DNA from 2 places in the Variovorax sp. 01N425 genome. Region 1 is predicted to be linked to the other one. Evidence: predicted binding sites of a transcription regulator. Region 1 holds the regulator's gene; the other holds the start of a gene.
What was found. Region 1 encodes sigma-54, which starts transcription at its own class of promoters, with help from an activator protein. Its sites were predicted from a motif close to TGGCANGNAANCTGCTTT; they were not measured.

Region 2: the regulator sigma-54 is predicted to act here: its motif matches at 3,997-4,014, upstream of glnA (type I glutamate--ammonia ligase).

Annotation. Positions count from the first base shown of each region.
Region 1 is NZ_JBFTRJ010000014.1:125,129-132,847, reverse strand. It holds gene argS (arginine--tRNA ligase) at 1-606, shown strand, start outside; gene AC1DSC_RS24075 (SPOR domain-containing protein) at 614-1,351, shown strand; gene AC1DSC_RS24070 (thiol:disulfide interchange protein DsbA/DsbL) at 1,496-2,143, shown strand; gene lptA (lipopolysaccharide transport periplasmic protein LptA) at 2,339-3,058, shown strand; gene lptB (LPS export ABC transporter ATP-binding protein) at 3,055-3,849, shown strand; gene AC1DSC_RS24055 (RNA polymerase factor sigma-54) at 3,867-5,459, shown strand; gene AC1DSC_RS24050 (phospholipase D family protein) at 5,470-7,074, shown strand; partial or broken gene AC1DSC_RS24045 (LysE family translocator) at 7,085-7,719, opposite strand, start outside.
Region 2 is NZ_JBFTRJ010000001.1:397,972-405,690, forward strand. It holds gene AC1DSC_RS01915 (YncE family protein) at 1-412, shown strand, start outside; gene AC1DSC_RS01920 (polysaccharide deacetylase family protein) at 396-1,208, shown strand; gene AC1DSC_RS01925 (sterol desaturase family protein) at 1,219-2,193, shown strand; gene AC1DSC_RS01930 (EI24 domain-containing protein) at 2,232-3,116, shown strand; gene AC1DSC_RS01935 (competence/damage-inducible protein A) at 3,113-3,913, shown strand; gene glnA (type I glutamate--ammonia ligase) at 4,060-5,475, shown strand; gene AC1DSC_RS01945 (hypothetical protein) at 5,689-6,195, shown strand; gene glnL (nitrogen regulation protein NR(II)) at 6,200-7,279, shown strand; gene ntrC (nitrogen regulation protein NR(I)) at 7,303-7,719, shown strand, end outside.

The DNA of each region.
Region 1 (7,719 bases):
GCCGCGGGCGTCGGCATTCCCGAGGGCTACCCCGACTACGTGCTGCACACCATGGTGCGCGTGATGAAGGGCGGCGAAGAGGTCAAGATCAGCAAGCGCGCCGGCAGCTACGTCACCCTGCGCGACCTGATCGAGTGGACCAGCACCGACGCCGTGCGCTTCTTCCTCCTGAGCCGCAAGCCCGACACCGAATACACCTTCGACGTCGACCTCGCGGTGGCCAAGAACAACGACAACCCGGTTTATTACGTGCAGTACGCCCATGCGCGCATCTGCTCGGTGCTGGCGGGCTGGGGCGGCGACGCCACCGCGCTCAAGGACGTGGACCTGTCGCCGCTCGAAAGCCCGGCCGCGCAGGCGCTCATGCTGCTCCTGGCCAAGTACCCGGCTATGCTCACGGCCGCCGCCAAGGATTTCGCGCCGCACGACGTCACTTTCTACCTGCGCGAACTGGCGGCCAGCTACCACAGCTACTACGACGCCGAGCGCATCCTGGTCGACGACGAGCCGGTCAAGCTGGCGCGGCTCGCGCTCGTCGCGGCCACCGCGCAGGTGCTGCACAATGGCCTCGCGATTCTCGGCGTGAGTGCGCCGAGCAAGATGTGAACTGACTATGAAGAAGACAACCAGACAACGCGGCAACATCGTCATCGGGCTCATCGTCGGCCTGGTGCTGGGGTTGGGTGTCGCGCTGGGCATCGCGGTCTACGTGACCAAGGTGCCGATCCCGTTCGTGACCAAGACCCAGCGCGGCGGTGCCGAGCAGGACGAAGCCGAAGCCCGCAAGAACCGCGACTGGGACCCCAACGCGCCGCTGGCGGGCAAGGCCGGCGCGCCCAAGCCGCCGGCTGCGGCCGGCCCCGTGGCGCCACCCGCCGGCGGCGACACCGCCGCCGTGGCGCCTGGCACGGCCCCGCCGCCCGCGCCGCCGGTGCCGGTGGTGGTGGCTCCGAAGCCCGCGCGCCCGGCCCCGGTGCCGGCCGAGGCCAATTCCCTGCCGCCATCGAACGATCCGCTCGGCGACCTGGCCCGCGCGCGCGCCGGCGGCAGCAGTGGCAGCACCACCACGGCTTCCGCTGCGCCCAGCAGCAACAGCGCGGCGGCGGGTGCCGATCCGTTCATGTACTTCGTGCAGGCGGGCGCCTTCCGCACCACCGACGACGCCGAGGCGCAGCGCGCCAAGCTGTCGCTGATGGGTGTCGAGGCCCGGGTCACCGAGCGCGAGCAGGCCGGCCGCACGGTCTACCGGGTGCGCGCGGGCCCGTTCAACAAGAAGGACGAGGCCGATCGCCTGAAGGAGCGGCTCGACAGCGGCGGCCTCGAATCGGCGCTCGTGCGCGTGCAGCGCTGAGCCTGCCGGCAGGCGCCGCGGATATTCTTTAAGCTTCGCCGCGCGGCATGGGCCGCCGCCAGGATTGTCCTGGGCATGCCGCACGCGGGAACTCCGCGCGGCGCGCCGGCTCAGTCTGCCGTACCCAACAGGAGAACTCTTTCAATGAAACGTCGTGACTTTTCGCTGGCCGCCACCTCGCTGGGCCTGCTTTCGCTGGCTGGCAACACCGCACACGCCCAGGCGCGCGCGCCCAAGGCCGGCACCGAGTACCTGGTGCTCGACAAGCGCGTGCCGGTCGACGCGCCGGCGGGCAAGGTCGAGGTGATCGAGTTCTTCTCGTACAACTGCCCGCACTGCAACGACTTCGAGCCGCAGCTGGAAGCCTGGCTCAAGACGGTGCCCAAGGAAGTGGCGTTCCGCCGCGTGCCCGTGCCCTTCGTGGGCAACGACGTCGAGGCCAAGCAGCGCCTGTACTACGCGCTCGAAGCCATGGGCAAGGTCGATGAATTCCAGCCCAAGGTCTTCGACGCCATCCACAAGCAGCGCCAGAACGTGAACGGCGATGCCAACATCATTGCCTGGGCCGGGGCCAACGGCCTGGACGGCGCCAAGTTCAAGGAAGTCTTCACCTCCTTCGGCGTGGCCAGCAAGGCCAAGCGCGCCGCGCAGCTGACCGACGCCTACAAGGTGGCCGGCGTGCCGGCGCTGGCAGTGAACGGGCGCTGGTACGTGGACGGCGAACTGGCCGGCAACATGACCAAGGCGCTGCAGGTTACCAACTACCTGATCGGCGAAGCGAAAAAGGGCTAACCCCCAGGCTGCGCGGCACTTCGTGTCCGCTGCGCCCACCCCCCTTGCAGGGGCGGCACCTGCGGCCCGGCGAAGCCGGTTCCGCGGTGTCTCCCGATGGGGACACCGGCCCGCTTCGGCGGGCCTTTTTCATCGGCGTTGGTGGCTGGTGCTGATCCGCCGCATACAATGGTTCAGAGCAAGTTTCGTGCCTCTATGACATTGCCCTCCTATCCCCACACCACCCCCTTCGTTCGCCGAATCCGCCGCCTGGCCGCCGGCGCGCTGCTGCTGGCCGGCCTGGCCTCGGGCGCGCTGGCCGAGACCGCCGACCGCAGCAAGCCGATGAACATCGAATCCGATGCAATGCGCTACGACGACCTCAAGCAGACGAGCGTGTTCACGGGCAACGTGCTGGTCACCAAGGGCACGATCATCATCCGCGGCGCGCGCATCGACGTGCGCCAGGACGCCGAGGGCTACCAGTACGGCGTGGTCACGGCGGCGCCCGGCAAAAGGGCCTACTACAAGCAGAAGCGCAATGCGCCCGACGAGTGGATCGAGGGCGAATCCGAGGTCATCGAATACGACAGCCGCGCCGACAACGTCAAGTTCATCCGCAATGCCGTCATGCGCCGGCTGATCGGCGCCACGCCCAACGACGAGAGCACCGGCGCGCTCATCGTCTACGACCAGAGCAACGACACCTACACGGTCAACGGTTCCACCGTGCCGCCCAACACGGGCGTGAACGCACCCCCAGGCGGACGCGTGCGGACCATCCTCACGCCCAAGAGCGCCACCGCGCCGGCGCCCGGGGCCTCGGCGCCCGCCGGCGGACGGGCCGCGCCGGCGGCGGCCGCGCCCCAGCCGGCACCCGGTGCCGGCCTGCGCTCGACCACCACGCTGGGCGGCGACGGGGAAAGGCGCAAGTGATCGAAGCCGCTGGAACCCAGAACGCCGACGGCACGCCGGGCAGCCGCCTGGTGGTGCGCGGCCTGCAGAAGAGCTACGGCAGCCGCAAGGTCGTGCGGGACGTCTCGCTCGACGTGCAAAAGGGCGAAGTCGTCGGGCTGCTCGGCCCCAACGGCGCCGGCAAGACCACCTCGTTCTACATGATCGTGGGGCTGGTGCGGGCCGATGCGGGCGAGATCACCATCGACGGCGAGCCCATCGCCCACATGCCGATCCACCGGCGCGCGCGCATGGGCCTGAGCTACCTGCCGCAGGAAGCCTCCATCTTCCGCAAGCTCACGGTCGAGGAAAACGTGCGCGCCGTGCTCGAGCTCCAGCGCGAACCCGACGCCAGCGGCAAGCCCGCGCCCTTGACCAGGCAGCGCATCGAGGAGCGCCTCTCGGGCCTTTTGGCCGACCTGCGGGTGGACCATCTTCGCGATTCGCCCGCGCTCGCGCTCTCGGGCGGCGAACGGCGCCGGGTCGAGATCGCCCGCGCGCTGGCCACGCAGCCGCGCTTCATCCTGCTGGACGAGCCCTTTGCCGGCATCGACCCGATCGCGGTGATCGAGATCCAGCGGATCATCAGCTTCCTGAAGGAGCGCGGCATCGGCGTGCTCATCACCGACCACAACGTGCGTGAGACGCTGGGCATCTGCGATCACGCGTTCATCATCAGCGACGGGCATGTGCTGGCACAAGGCACACCCTCGGAGATCGTCGACAACGCCGAAGTACGCAGGGTGTACCTCGGCGAGCACTTCCGGATGTAAGGGAGGAGTCGGTCTCCATGAAGCAAGGGCTGTCCCTTCGCGTTTCGCAGCACCTGGCGCTCACGCCCCAGCTGCAGCAGTCGATCCGGCTGCTGCAGCTGTCCACGCTCGAACTGAGCCAGGAAGTGGAGCAGATGCTGGACGAGAACCCGTTCCTCGAACGCACCGCGGAAGAAGCCGCGCGCGAGGAATTCGGGCTCGACGCCATCGACACGCCGGTGCCGCGCGACGAGGCCGGTGAAGCCGCCGAGGGCGAATTCAGCTCGGCCCCGGCCAGCAGCACGACCAGCACTTCGAGCGAAACCGCCTCCACGGCCGAGTCCGAGGTTCCTGCCGCCGACGCCACCGAGCGCGAGCCCGACTGGGAAGGCGACGGCACCGTCGACATGGCGCCCGACGACAGCGAATGGGGCAGCGATGCCCCCGCGCGCCAGAACAACCTGGGCGACGACGAGCGCGCCGACGCCACCGAACTCGCGCGCAGCCAGGAGTCGCTGCAGTCCTTCCTGCACCGGCAGGCGCTGAGCCTGCGGCTCAACGAGAACGACAGCGCCGCGCTGCGCTTCCTGATCGAATCGCTCAACGACGACGGCTATCTCGAAGACTCCTTGCCGGCGCTGGCCTCGGGCCTCGCGGGCGACGACAACGACCAGTTCGACGAGCTGGTGCACCACTTCCAGGTGGCGCTCGGCCTGCTGCAGAGCCTGGAGCCGGCCGGCGTCGGCGCGCGCGACCTGGGCGAATGCCTTTGCATCCAGCTGCGCGCACTCGCGAGCGAAAGCGAGACCGAGGAACAGGCGCTGGTGCGCAAGACCGCCATCGCCATCTGCAAGCAGCCGATGGAGCTGCTCGCGCGGCGCGACTTCAAGCGCCTGGCCACGCTCACGCGCACCAACGAAGAGCTGGTGCGCTCGGCGCTGCAGGTCATCTCGCGCCTGGAGCCCAAGCCGGGCCGCCGTTTTGTCGACGTCGAGCGCAACATCGTCATTCCCGACGTGATCGTCACCAAGGTCGGCCGCGGCACCAATGCCAAGTTCCGCGTCATGCTCAATCCCGAGGTGATGCCGCGGCTGCGCGTGCACGACATCTATGCCGGCGCGCTCAAGTCGCACAAGGGCGAGGGCAGCCAGGCGCTGTCGCAGCGGCTGCAGGAGGCGCGCTGGTTCATCAAGAACATCCAGCAGCGCTTCGACACCATCCTGCGCGTGAGCAACGCCATCGTCGAGCGGCAGAAGAGCTTCTTCGTGCACGGCGAGCTCGCGATGCGGCCCCTGGTGCTGCGCGAGATTGCCGACGAACTGGGCCTGCACGAATCGACCATCTCGCGCGTGACCACGGCCAAGTACATGTCCACGCCTTTCGGCACGGTCGAGCTCAAGTACTTCTTCGGCTCGGCGCTGGGCACCGAGACCGGCGGCAATGCGTCGAGCACCGCGGTGCGCGCGCTGATCAAGCAGTTCGTGAGCTCCGAGAGCATCAAGAAGCCGCTGTCCGACAGCCAGATCTCCGAGATGCTCAAGGAGCAGGGCATCGAGTGCGCGCGCCGCACCGTGGCCAAGTACCGCGAGGCCCTGCGCATCGCGCCCGCCAACCTCCGCAAGGCGCTGTAGAAAGCCGCCGATGGCCCGTCGCCTGCTGTCGCGCTGTGGGCAATGGGTCTTCGCCATGGCGGCGGTGCTGCTGTTCGCCGGCTGCGCCACCCTGCCCGACGAGGCGCCGCGCCCGGCCACCCGGGCCATGGCCGCCTCGGCCGACACCGCGCTCGGCAAGATCGCGCAGGCCTCGCAGCCCGACCCCGACCTGAGCGGCTTCCGCCTGATGCCGGGCGGCGACTTTGCCTTCGACACCCGCATCCAGCTCGCGCGGCGCGCCCAGCGCACGCTCGACGTGCAGTACTACCAGATCGAGAACGACGAGACCGGCCGCTACCTGCTGCGCACGCTGCGCGATGCGGCCCGGCGCGGCGTGCGCGTGCGGCTCCTGATGGACGATCTCTACACCTCGGGCGAGGACGAGCTGCTGCTCGGCCTGGCCGCCACGCCGAATGTCGAGCTGCGCCTGTTCAATCCCTTTCCGGCCGGGCGCGGCAGCCTGCTCAGGCGCTTCACCGCCTCGCTGTTCGACTTCAGCCGCGTCAACCGGCGCATGCACAACAAGCTCTTCATCGCCGATGGCGCGATGGCGGTGGCGGGCGGGCGCAACATCGGCAACCAGTATTTCAGGCGCACGGCGGGCGAGAATTTTCTCGATCTCGACACCTTCGTCGCCGGCGCGCTGATTCCGCGCCTGGGCGCGCTGTTCGACCAGTACTGGAACAGCGTCTATGTGCGGCCGGTCCAGTCGGTGGTGGCGAGCGCGCTGACACGTGACGAGCTGCAGAAGCGCTTCGACACCGCCACCGGCCCGGACACCACGCCGCCGCCGCCCCGGCCCGCGCCCAACGACCTGCTCGGCTACAGCCCAATCGCCGAAGACCTGGATGCCGGCAAGCTCGACCTGATCTGGACGCTGGCCGAGGCGTATGCCGATTCGCCCGAGCGCGTGATCGGAAAGACCGCCTCGTACGGCGGCGTGCCGCTGCTCGACGTCGACAGCGTGCGCTACAACGTGGTCGAGCAGATGCGCCGCGCGCGCTCCGAGGTGACCATCGTCTCGCCCTACCTGATTCCGGGCAAGGCGGGGCTCGAAGTGATGCGCGAGATCCGCCGGCGCAACGTGAAGATCAGCATCGTCACCAATTCCTTCGCCGCCACCGACGAGCCGCTGGTCCACACGGCCTACCGCCGCTACCGGCCCGAGATGCTCGAGCTCGGCGCCGAGCTGTACGAACTGAGCACCACGCGCACGCGTCGCAGCGTGCGGCTCGGCCTGTTCGGCACTTCGGTGGGCCGGCTGCATGCCAAGTCGGCGGTGATCGACCGGCAGGTTCTTTTCGTTGGCTCGATGAACTTCGACCCGCGCTCCGAGACGCACAACACCGAGATCGGCTTGTTCATCCGCAGCCCCGAGATGGCGCAGCAGACGCTCAAGCTCATCGAGGTGCTGAAGCAGCAGGGCGCCTACCGGCTGCGCTTTGCGAAGGACAGCGGCAATGCGCGCATCGAGTGGATCAGCGAGGAGGAGGCCGGCCGGACCACCGTGCTGAACGAGGAGCCCGACTCCGATTTCTGGGGCCGCACCATGCTCGAGATGCTGGCGCCGCTGACGCCCGAGAGCCTGCTGTAGCCCGCGCGGCTCAGCTGCTGCTGCGCACGCCCGACAGCAGCTTGAGGCCCAGCAGCACCATCACGCCGCCGGCCGCGCGGTCGATCCAGGCCTTGTAGCGCAGGTAGGCCGAGCGCGGCGCCGCCGACGAGAGCGCCAGCGCGACGACCGCGTACCAGCCGGTCTCGATGCAGAAGATCACCGCCGGCACCGCGAGCGCCAGCGCCAGCGGCACCTCGCGCGGCAGGAAGGCCGCGAAGATGCTGGCGTAGACCACCGCCGTCTTCGGGTTGCTGACCTGCGTGCCCATGCCGAGGAGAAATGCGCGCCGCGCATTGCTGCCCGTGCCTGCGGCCGCGCGTTCGTCCTGCGCGGCGGACAGCGGCTCGCGCGCACCGCGCCAGATGCGGATGCCCAGGTACAGGATAGGCGCCGCCGAGCAGCTTCACCGCCAGGTAGAGCGCCGGCACCGCGAGGAACGCCGCCTGCAGCCCGACCAGCGCCGCAATCGCGAACACCACGCCGCCCGCGCCCATGCCCAGTGCCGCGGCCAGGCCGTCGCGGCGCGACGACGACACGGCGGTGCGCGCCACCATGACGAAGCTCGGTCCGGGGCTCATGGCCCCGACGATCATTGCGCCCGCGATGCCCAGCAACGGAACCGTG
Region 2 (7,719 bases), on a different contig from region 1:
CGGCGTCCACAACGACAAGACCCTGCTCGTGGGCCTGACCGGCAGCGACGGCGTGCAGGTGTTCGACGTGGCCGGTGCCGAGCCCAAGCTGGTCGGCAAGATCCCGACCGGCAAGGGCGCCCATGCCTTCCGCTCGGCTGGCGACGGCAAGAGCGTGTTCGTGAGCAACCGGGTGGCCAACACCATCAGCCGGATCGACCTTGCGACGCTGAAGGTCGGCGCCGTCTACCCGGTGCCGGGCGGGCCCGACTGCATGGACGTGTCAGCCGACGGCAAGACGCTGTATGTCACCTCGCGCTGGGCCAAGAAGCTCAGCGTGGTGGACCTGGTGAACAACAAGCTCGTGCGCCAGGTGAACGTCGGCCGCTCGCCGCACGGCGTCTGGACGCTGGACCATGGCAAGCGCATCTAGCCGCAGCAGCCGTGCCGCAGCCCTGCTGGCGATCGCCCTGGCGGCGGTGCCCGCTGCCTGGGCCCAGCAGGGCGCGTCCTGCGAGAAGCCGGTCTACCTGACCCTGGACACCGGTCACATGGGCGTGGCCCCGCTGGTGGCCGATGTGCTCAAGCGGCAGAACGTCCGCGTCACCTTCTTTGCTGCCGCCGAGCCCACGCTGACCGGCGGCGACAGCCTCGACAGCCAGTGGGCGCCGTGGTGGAAGGCGAGGGCGGCCGAGGGCAACGAATTCGCCTCCCACACCTACGACCACGCGTACTGGCGCGGCGACCTCAAGGGCGTGGCGCCGAGCTTCCGCATCAAGCCTTCGGCGGGCGCATTGGCGGGGCGCGAGTTCACCTGGAGCGCGGCCGAATACTGCGCCAACATCAGCAAGGCCTCCGAGCGGCTGGCCCTCATCACCGGCAAGAAGCCGCTGCCGCTGTTCCGCGCACCGGGCGGCAAGACCTCGCCCCGGCTGCTGGCGGCGGCCAAGGCCTGCGGCTTCGAGCACGTGGGCTGGTCGCCGGCCGGCTTCCTCGGGGACGAGTTGCCGAGCGAGAAGTTCAGCAACGAAAAGCTCCTTTCGCAGGCGCTGGAGAGCATCCGCCCCGGCGACGTCCTGCTCGCGCACCTGGGCATCTGGTCGCGCAAGGATCCGTGGGCGCCGGCCAACCTCGAACCGCTGATCGCCGGCCTCAAGGCCAAGGGCTTCTGCTTCGAGACGCTGCGCCAGCATCCGCAGTACCGCGCCTGGATCGCGTCCCACCCCTGAGGCTGCTGCCGTGATCGATCGGTTGACGGACGCTTTTTCCGCGCTGCAGGGCTGGTTCTTCGAGACACTGGTCCAGCCGCTGGTGTTTGCCGTGGGCCTGGGCGGCTGGACCGAGGACGCCTTCGACGCCACCGGCTGGCTGCTGGTCGGGCTGATCCAGGTCGTGGTGCTGCTCGCGGTCATCGGGCCGCTGCAGCGCTGGCGCGCCGTCGAGCCGGTCACCGACCGCCGCGCGATCCGCATCGACGTGCTCTATACGCTGATCCATCGGCTGGGCCTGTTCCGGCTCGCGATGTTCTTCACGCTCGAGCCGTTCTTCGACGAGGGCATCGGCTTTTTGCGCACTGCGGGCTGGGGCACCTTCCACCTCGACGAGGTCTGGCCCGGCGTGACCGATGTGCCGTGGGTGGCCTTTGCGATCTATCTCGTGGTGCTCGACTTCGTGGGCTACTGGATCCACCGGGGCCAGCACCAGTTCCGGTGGTGGTGGGGCCTGCATTCGCTGCACCATTCGCAGCGCCAGATGACGATGTGGAGCGACGACCGCAACCACCTGCTCGACGACATCATCCACGACACGCTCATCGTCATCGTCGCGCAGCTCATTGGCGTGGCGCCGGGGCAGTTCATTGCGTTCGTGGCGTTCACGCAGCTCAGCGAAAGCCTGCAGCATGCCAACCTGAGGCTGGCTTTCGGCGCCATTGGCGAGCGGCTGTGGATCAGTCCGCGCTTCCACCGGCTGCACCACAGCATCGGGCTGGGCCACGAATCGCGCGGCGCCCACACGCTGGGCGGGTGCAACTTCGGCGTCCTGCTGCCATGGTGGGACATGCTCTTTCGCACCGTGAACTTCGAGGAGCGCTACGACCCCACGGGCATCCGCGACCAGGTCGAGCCCGACGCGGACGGCCGCGTGCGCGACTACGGGCGCGGCTTCTGGGCCCAGCAATGGCTCGGGCTCAAGCGGATGGCCGGCCGCGGCTGAGCACCGGGCCCGAACCGGGCCGGTTATCCTCGCACCCAATGCGCCTGCTCCTCGATTCCTTCTGGCGCGCGGTCGCCTACTGCATGCTGCCGCGCGTGATCGTGCTGTCGCTGCTGCCGCTGGGCCTGATGGTGCTGCTGGCTGCAGGCTTCGGCTATTTCTACTGGGACGCGACCGTCGCCTGGACCCGCGACGCGCTCGACGCCTGGCCGCTGCTGTCGAGCTTCTGGGGCTGGATCGGACGGCTCTTCTCGGGCGACGTCACGGCCGTGCTGGCGCCGCTGGTGGTGGTGTTTGCCGCCACGCCGGTGATCGTGGTGGTTTCGCTGCTGATCGTGGCCGGCCTCATGGCAGGCCCGCTCACCGCGCTGGTCGCGCACCGCCGCTTTCCCGCGCTCGAACGCAAGAAGGGCGCGTCCTTCTTCGGCAGCGTGGCGCGCTCGCTCGGCCTCACGCTGCTGGCGCTGCTCGCGCTCGTGGTGTCGATGCCGCTCTGGCTCATTCCGCCGCTGGTGCTCATCTTGCCGCCGCTGATCTGGGGCTGGCTCACCTACCGCGTGATGAGCTTCGACGCGCTGGCCGAGCACGCGAGCCCCGAAGAGCGCGCCGCACTGTTGCGCGCGCACCGGCTGCCGCTGCTGTGCATCGGCGTGCTGTGCGGCTACCTGGGCGCGGCGCCCAGCATCGTCTGGGCCTCCGGCCTGCTGTTTGCCGCCGCCTTCTTCGTGCTGGTGCCGCTCGCGATCTGGATCTACACGCTGGTGTTTGCGTTTTCGGCGCTCTGGTTCGGCCACTACTGCCTCGACGCGCTGGCGCAGCTTCGCGCCCAACGCGGGGCCGCCGCAGCTTCTTCCGGTCCGCCCGGCGGCGCACCCGCGGCCGAGACCGACCAGGCCCTTCTCTCCCAATGGAAATCCCCATGACCCGTGCATTCGGCCTGATTGTCGTCGGCGACGAAATCCTTTCCGGCAAGCGCGCCGACAAGCACATGCCCAAGGTCATTGAACTGCTCGCCGCGCGCGGCCTGCAGCTCGGCTGGGCCGAATACGTCGGCGACGTGCCCACCCGCATCACCGCCGCGCTCGGCCGGGCCTTCGCTTCGGGCGACATCGTCTTCTCGACCGGCGGCATCGGCGCCACGCCGGACGACCACACGCGCCAGTGCGCCGCGCAAGCCCTGCGGGTGCCGCTGGAACTGCATCCCGAGGCCGAACTGCTGATCCGCGAGCGCATGCAGGACACCGCGCGCGAGCAGGGCATTGCCTACGAACCCGACCGCCCCGACAACATTCACCGCCTCAACATGGGCGTGTTCCCGAAGGGCGCCGAGATCATCCGCAACCCCTACAACAAGATTCCGGGCTTCAGCGTCGAGCACGTCCATTTCGTGCCGGGCTTTCCGGTCATGGCCTGGCCAATGATCGAGTCGGTGCTCGACAGCCGCTATGCGCACCTGTTCACCAGCGGCCAGTCGGCCGAGAAGTCGGTCATCGTGTTCGGCGCGATGGAGGCAACGCTCACGCCGCTGATGCTCGCGATCGAGACGGCGCACGCCGGCATCAAGGTGTTCAGCCTGCCGAGCGTCGACCATCCGCAGTACGGCCGCCACATCGAACTTGGCGTGAAAGGCGACCCCACCCGCCTGGAGGCCGCCTACGCGCAGCTGATCGAGGGTCTGCACGCCTATGATGCGAAGCTTGGCCCGGAATTGGTGCGGTAGTTTTTATTGCACCAATTTGGTGATTATTCGCCTTTTTTTGGGGTTTGCGCCTGCCGTCAAAGCCTGTTCCCGTGCGGCGACAATGGCATAGAAACTGCATCCTCCGTCCCTGTATTCCTAACCACCATCCAACTCAGGAGAAACTGATGGCAAAGACCGTCGCCGATGTACTCAAGCTCGTCAAGGAAAACGAGGTCAAGTTCATCGACTTCCGCTTCACCGACACCCGCGGCAAAGAGCAGCACGTGACCGTGCCCGTCTCGGCTTTCGATGAAGACAAATTCACTTCGGGCCATGCTTTCGACGGCTCGTCCATCGCTGGCTGGAAGGGAATCGAGGCTTCGGACATGCAGCTCATGCCCGACCCGAACACCGCCAACATCGATCCCTTCTTCGAAGAAACGACGCTGATCCTGACCTGCGACGTGATCGACCCCGCCGACGGCAAGGCCTACGAGCGCGATCCGCGTTCGCTCGCCAAGCGCGCCGAGGCCTACATGAAGGCTTCGGGCCTGGGCGACACCGCCTACTTCGGTCCGGAACCCGAATTCTTCGTGTTCGACGGCGTTCGCTGGAAGAACGACATGTCGGGCTGCTTCGTGAAGATCGACTCCGAAGAAGCCTCGTGGAACACCGACAAGGAATACGAGCACGGCAACACCGGCCACCGTCCCGCAGTCAAGGGCGGCTATTTCCCTGTGCCCCCGGTCGACAGCTTCCAGGACATGCGCTCGGAAATGTGCCTGGTGCTCGAATCGCTCGGCATCCCGGTCGAAGTGCATCACCATGAAGTGGCCAACGCCGGCCAGATGGAGCTCGGCACCAAGTTCAGCACGCTGGTGCAGCGCGCCGACTGGGTCCAGCTGCAGAAGTACGTGATCCACAACGTGGCCCACGCCTACGGCAAGACCGCCACCTTCATGCCCAAGCCCATCGTCGGCGACAACGGCTCGGGCATGCACGTGCACCAGTCGGTCTGGAAGGACGGCAAGAACCTGTTCGCCGGCGACGGCTATGCGGGCCTGTCGGACTTCGCGCTGCACTACATCGGCGGCATCATCAAGCACGCCCGTGCCCTGAACGCCATCACGAACCCCGGCACCAACAGCTACAAGCGCCTGGTGCCCGGCTTCGAAGCCCCGGTGAAGCTGGCCTACTCGGCCAAGAACCGCTCGGCCTCGATCCGCATCCCGTTCGTGGCCAACCCGAAGGGCCGCCGCGTCGAAGCGCGCTTCCCCGATCCGCTGATGAACCCGTACCTCGGTTTCGCTGCGCTCCTGATGGCCGGCCTCGACGGCGTGGAAAACAAGATCCATCCGGGCGAAGCCGCCAGCAAGGACCTGTACCACCTGCCGCCGGAAGAAGACGCGCTGATCCCGACCGTGTGCCACAGCCTCGACCAGGCGCTGGAATACCTCGACAAGGACCGTGCGTTCCTGACCAAGGGCGGCGTGTTCACCGATGCCTACATCGATGCGTACATCGAACTGAAGATGCAGGAAGTCACGCGCTTCCGCATGGCGACCCATCCGGTCGAGTTCGACATGTACTACTCGCTGTAATTGGCCCACCCCCGAAGCGGCTCACTTCGTGTAGCCGCCTCCCCCTCGAAGGGGGGCAACACCGGCGGCCCGGCGGAGCCGGTTCCGCGGTGTTGCTGGAAGGGAATCGAAAAGGACGGCTTGGCCGTCCTTTTTTACTGGCGCGGAACATCTTGTCACCAGTGGCGTCGAATTGCAGGAAAATGCACCTTTGTTGCGCCATCACCGATTCACATGAAGACTGCTTCCCTCATTTTCCTGGCCGGTTCATTGTTGGTCGCCTTGCCTGCGCTCGCCCAGGAGCGCGTGTGGCGCTGCGGCAATGAATACACCAACAATTCGACCATCGCCCAGCAAAAGGGCTGCAAGGTCATGGAAGGCGGCAACGTCACCGTCGTGCAGGGCACCAAGCCGTCGGGCGGCGGTTCGGCTGGCGGCAACTCGGCGCCCGCAGCCTCTCGTGCGCCCGCGGGCAGTCCGCGCGTCGAAGGCGTCGACCAGCGCGCACGCGATGGCGAAGCCCGCTCGGTGCTCGAAGCCGAGCTCAAGAAGGCCGAGGCCCGACAGGCGGAGCTGCAGAAGGAATACAACAACGGCGAGCCCGAGAAGCAGGGCAGCGAAGGCCGCAACTACCAGAAGTACCTCGATCGCGTGGCTGAAATGAAGGCAGAGCTGGCCCGCAATGAGAGCGACATCGCGGGCATCCGCCGCGAACTCGGCCGCCTGCCGGCCAAGCAGTAGGGCCATGGCGTTCGGGAAGAAGGCGGCCGGCGCCACTCCGCGCTTTCAGTCCTTCGACCTGCTGTCCACGCTGATCGCGGTGGTCAGCACCAACGGTTCGGTGCTGTTTGCCAATGCGGCCCTCGAAGACGCGCTGGGCACCTCGCGCCGCACGCTCGAAGGCTCTCAGTTCGGTGCCTGCTTTCACGAGCCGCACGTGCTTCGCACCGCCATCGACGGTGCGCGCAGCAACGACTTCGCCACGCTGCGCTACGAGGCCTTCCTGCGCCGCGTCAATCATGAGCTGATGCCGGTGCAGGTCACGCTGGCGCAGGGCGACAAGACGGGCGAGCTCATCATCGAGATGTCGCCGCTCGAGCAGCAGGTGCGCCAGGACCGCGAGGAGCGCCTGCTCGACCAGGCGCAGGCCAACAAGGAGCTCATCCGCAACCTTGCGCACGAGATCAAGAACCCGCTCGGCGGCATCCGCGGCGCGGCGCAATTGCTGCAGATGGAGGTCGAATCGCGCGACCTCATCGAATACACGCAGGTCATCATCCACGAGGCCGACCGGCTGCAGACGCTGGTCGACCGGCTACTGGCACCGCACCGGCGCCCGCACGTGGTGGGCGACGTGAACATCCACGAAGTCTGCGAGCGCGTGCGCTCGGTCATTCTTGCGGAGTTTCCGCGCGACCTGCACATCGAGCGCGACTTCGACGTGTCGATTCCCGAATTCCGCGGCGACCGCGAGCAGCTCATCCAGGCCACGCTCAACATCGTGCACAACGCGGCGCAGGCCCTGGCCGAGCGCCGCGCCGCAGGCGATGCGCAGATCACTTTCAAGACCCGCATCGCCCGGCAGGTGATATTCAACAAGCAGTGGTATCGATTGGCACTGGAATTGCATGTCATCGACAATGGACCGGGTGTGCCGGACACGATCAAGGACCGCATCTTCTATCCGCTCGTCTCGGGCAGGGAGGGCGGGACCGGGCTTGGATTGACGCTTGCACAAACTTTCGTGCAACAGCATCACGGCGTGATCGAGTGCGACAGCGTCCCGGGCCGAACCGATTTCAAGATATTGATTCCGCTGCCCTAGCAGCCACGGCAACAAGGAGATGCATGAAGCCGATCTGGATAGTTGATGACGACCAATCGATCCGCTTCGTGCTGGAGAAGGCCCTTTTGCGCGAAGACCTGCCCACGCGCAGCTTCACCAACGCGCGCGAGGTGCTGGCCGCCCTCGAACTCGCCGACGACGACGAACAGCAGGGCCCCCAGGTCCTGGTGAGCGACATCCGCATGCCCGGCGGCTCCGGGCTCGATCTGCTCGACAAGATCAAGGCCAAGCACCCGGGCCTGCCCGTCATCATCATGACGGCGTTTTCCGACCTCGACAGCGCCGTTTCGGCGTTCCAGGGCGGTGCCTTCGAATACCTGCCCAAGCCCTTCGACCTGCCGCGCGCCGTCGAGCTGATCCGCCGCGCCGTCGACGAAAGCCAGCGCGAGGAAGTGGCCGAGGAGCGCATGGTCGCCGCG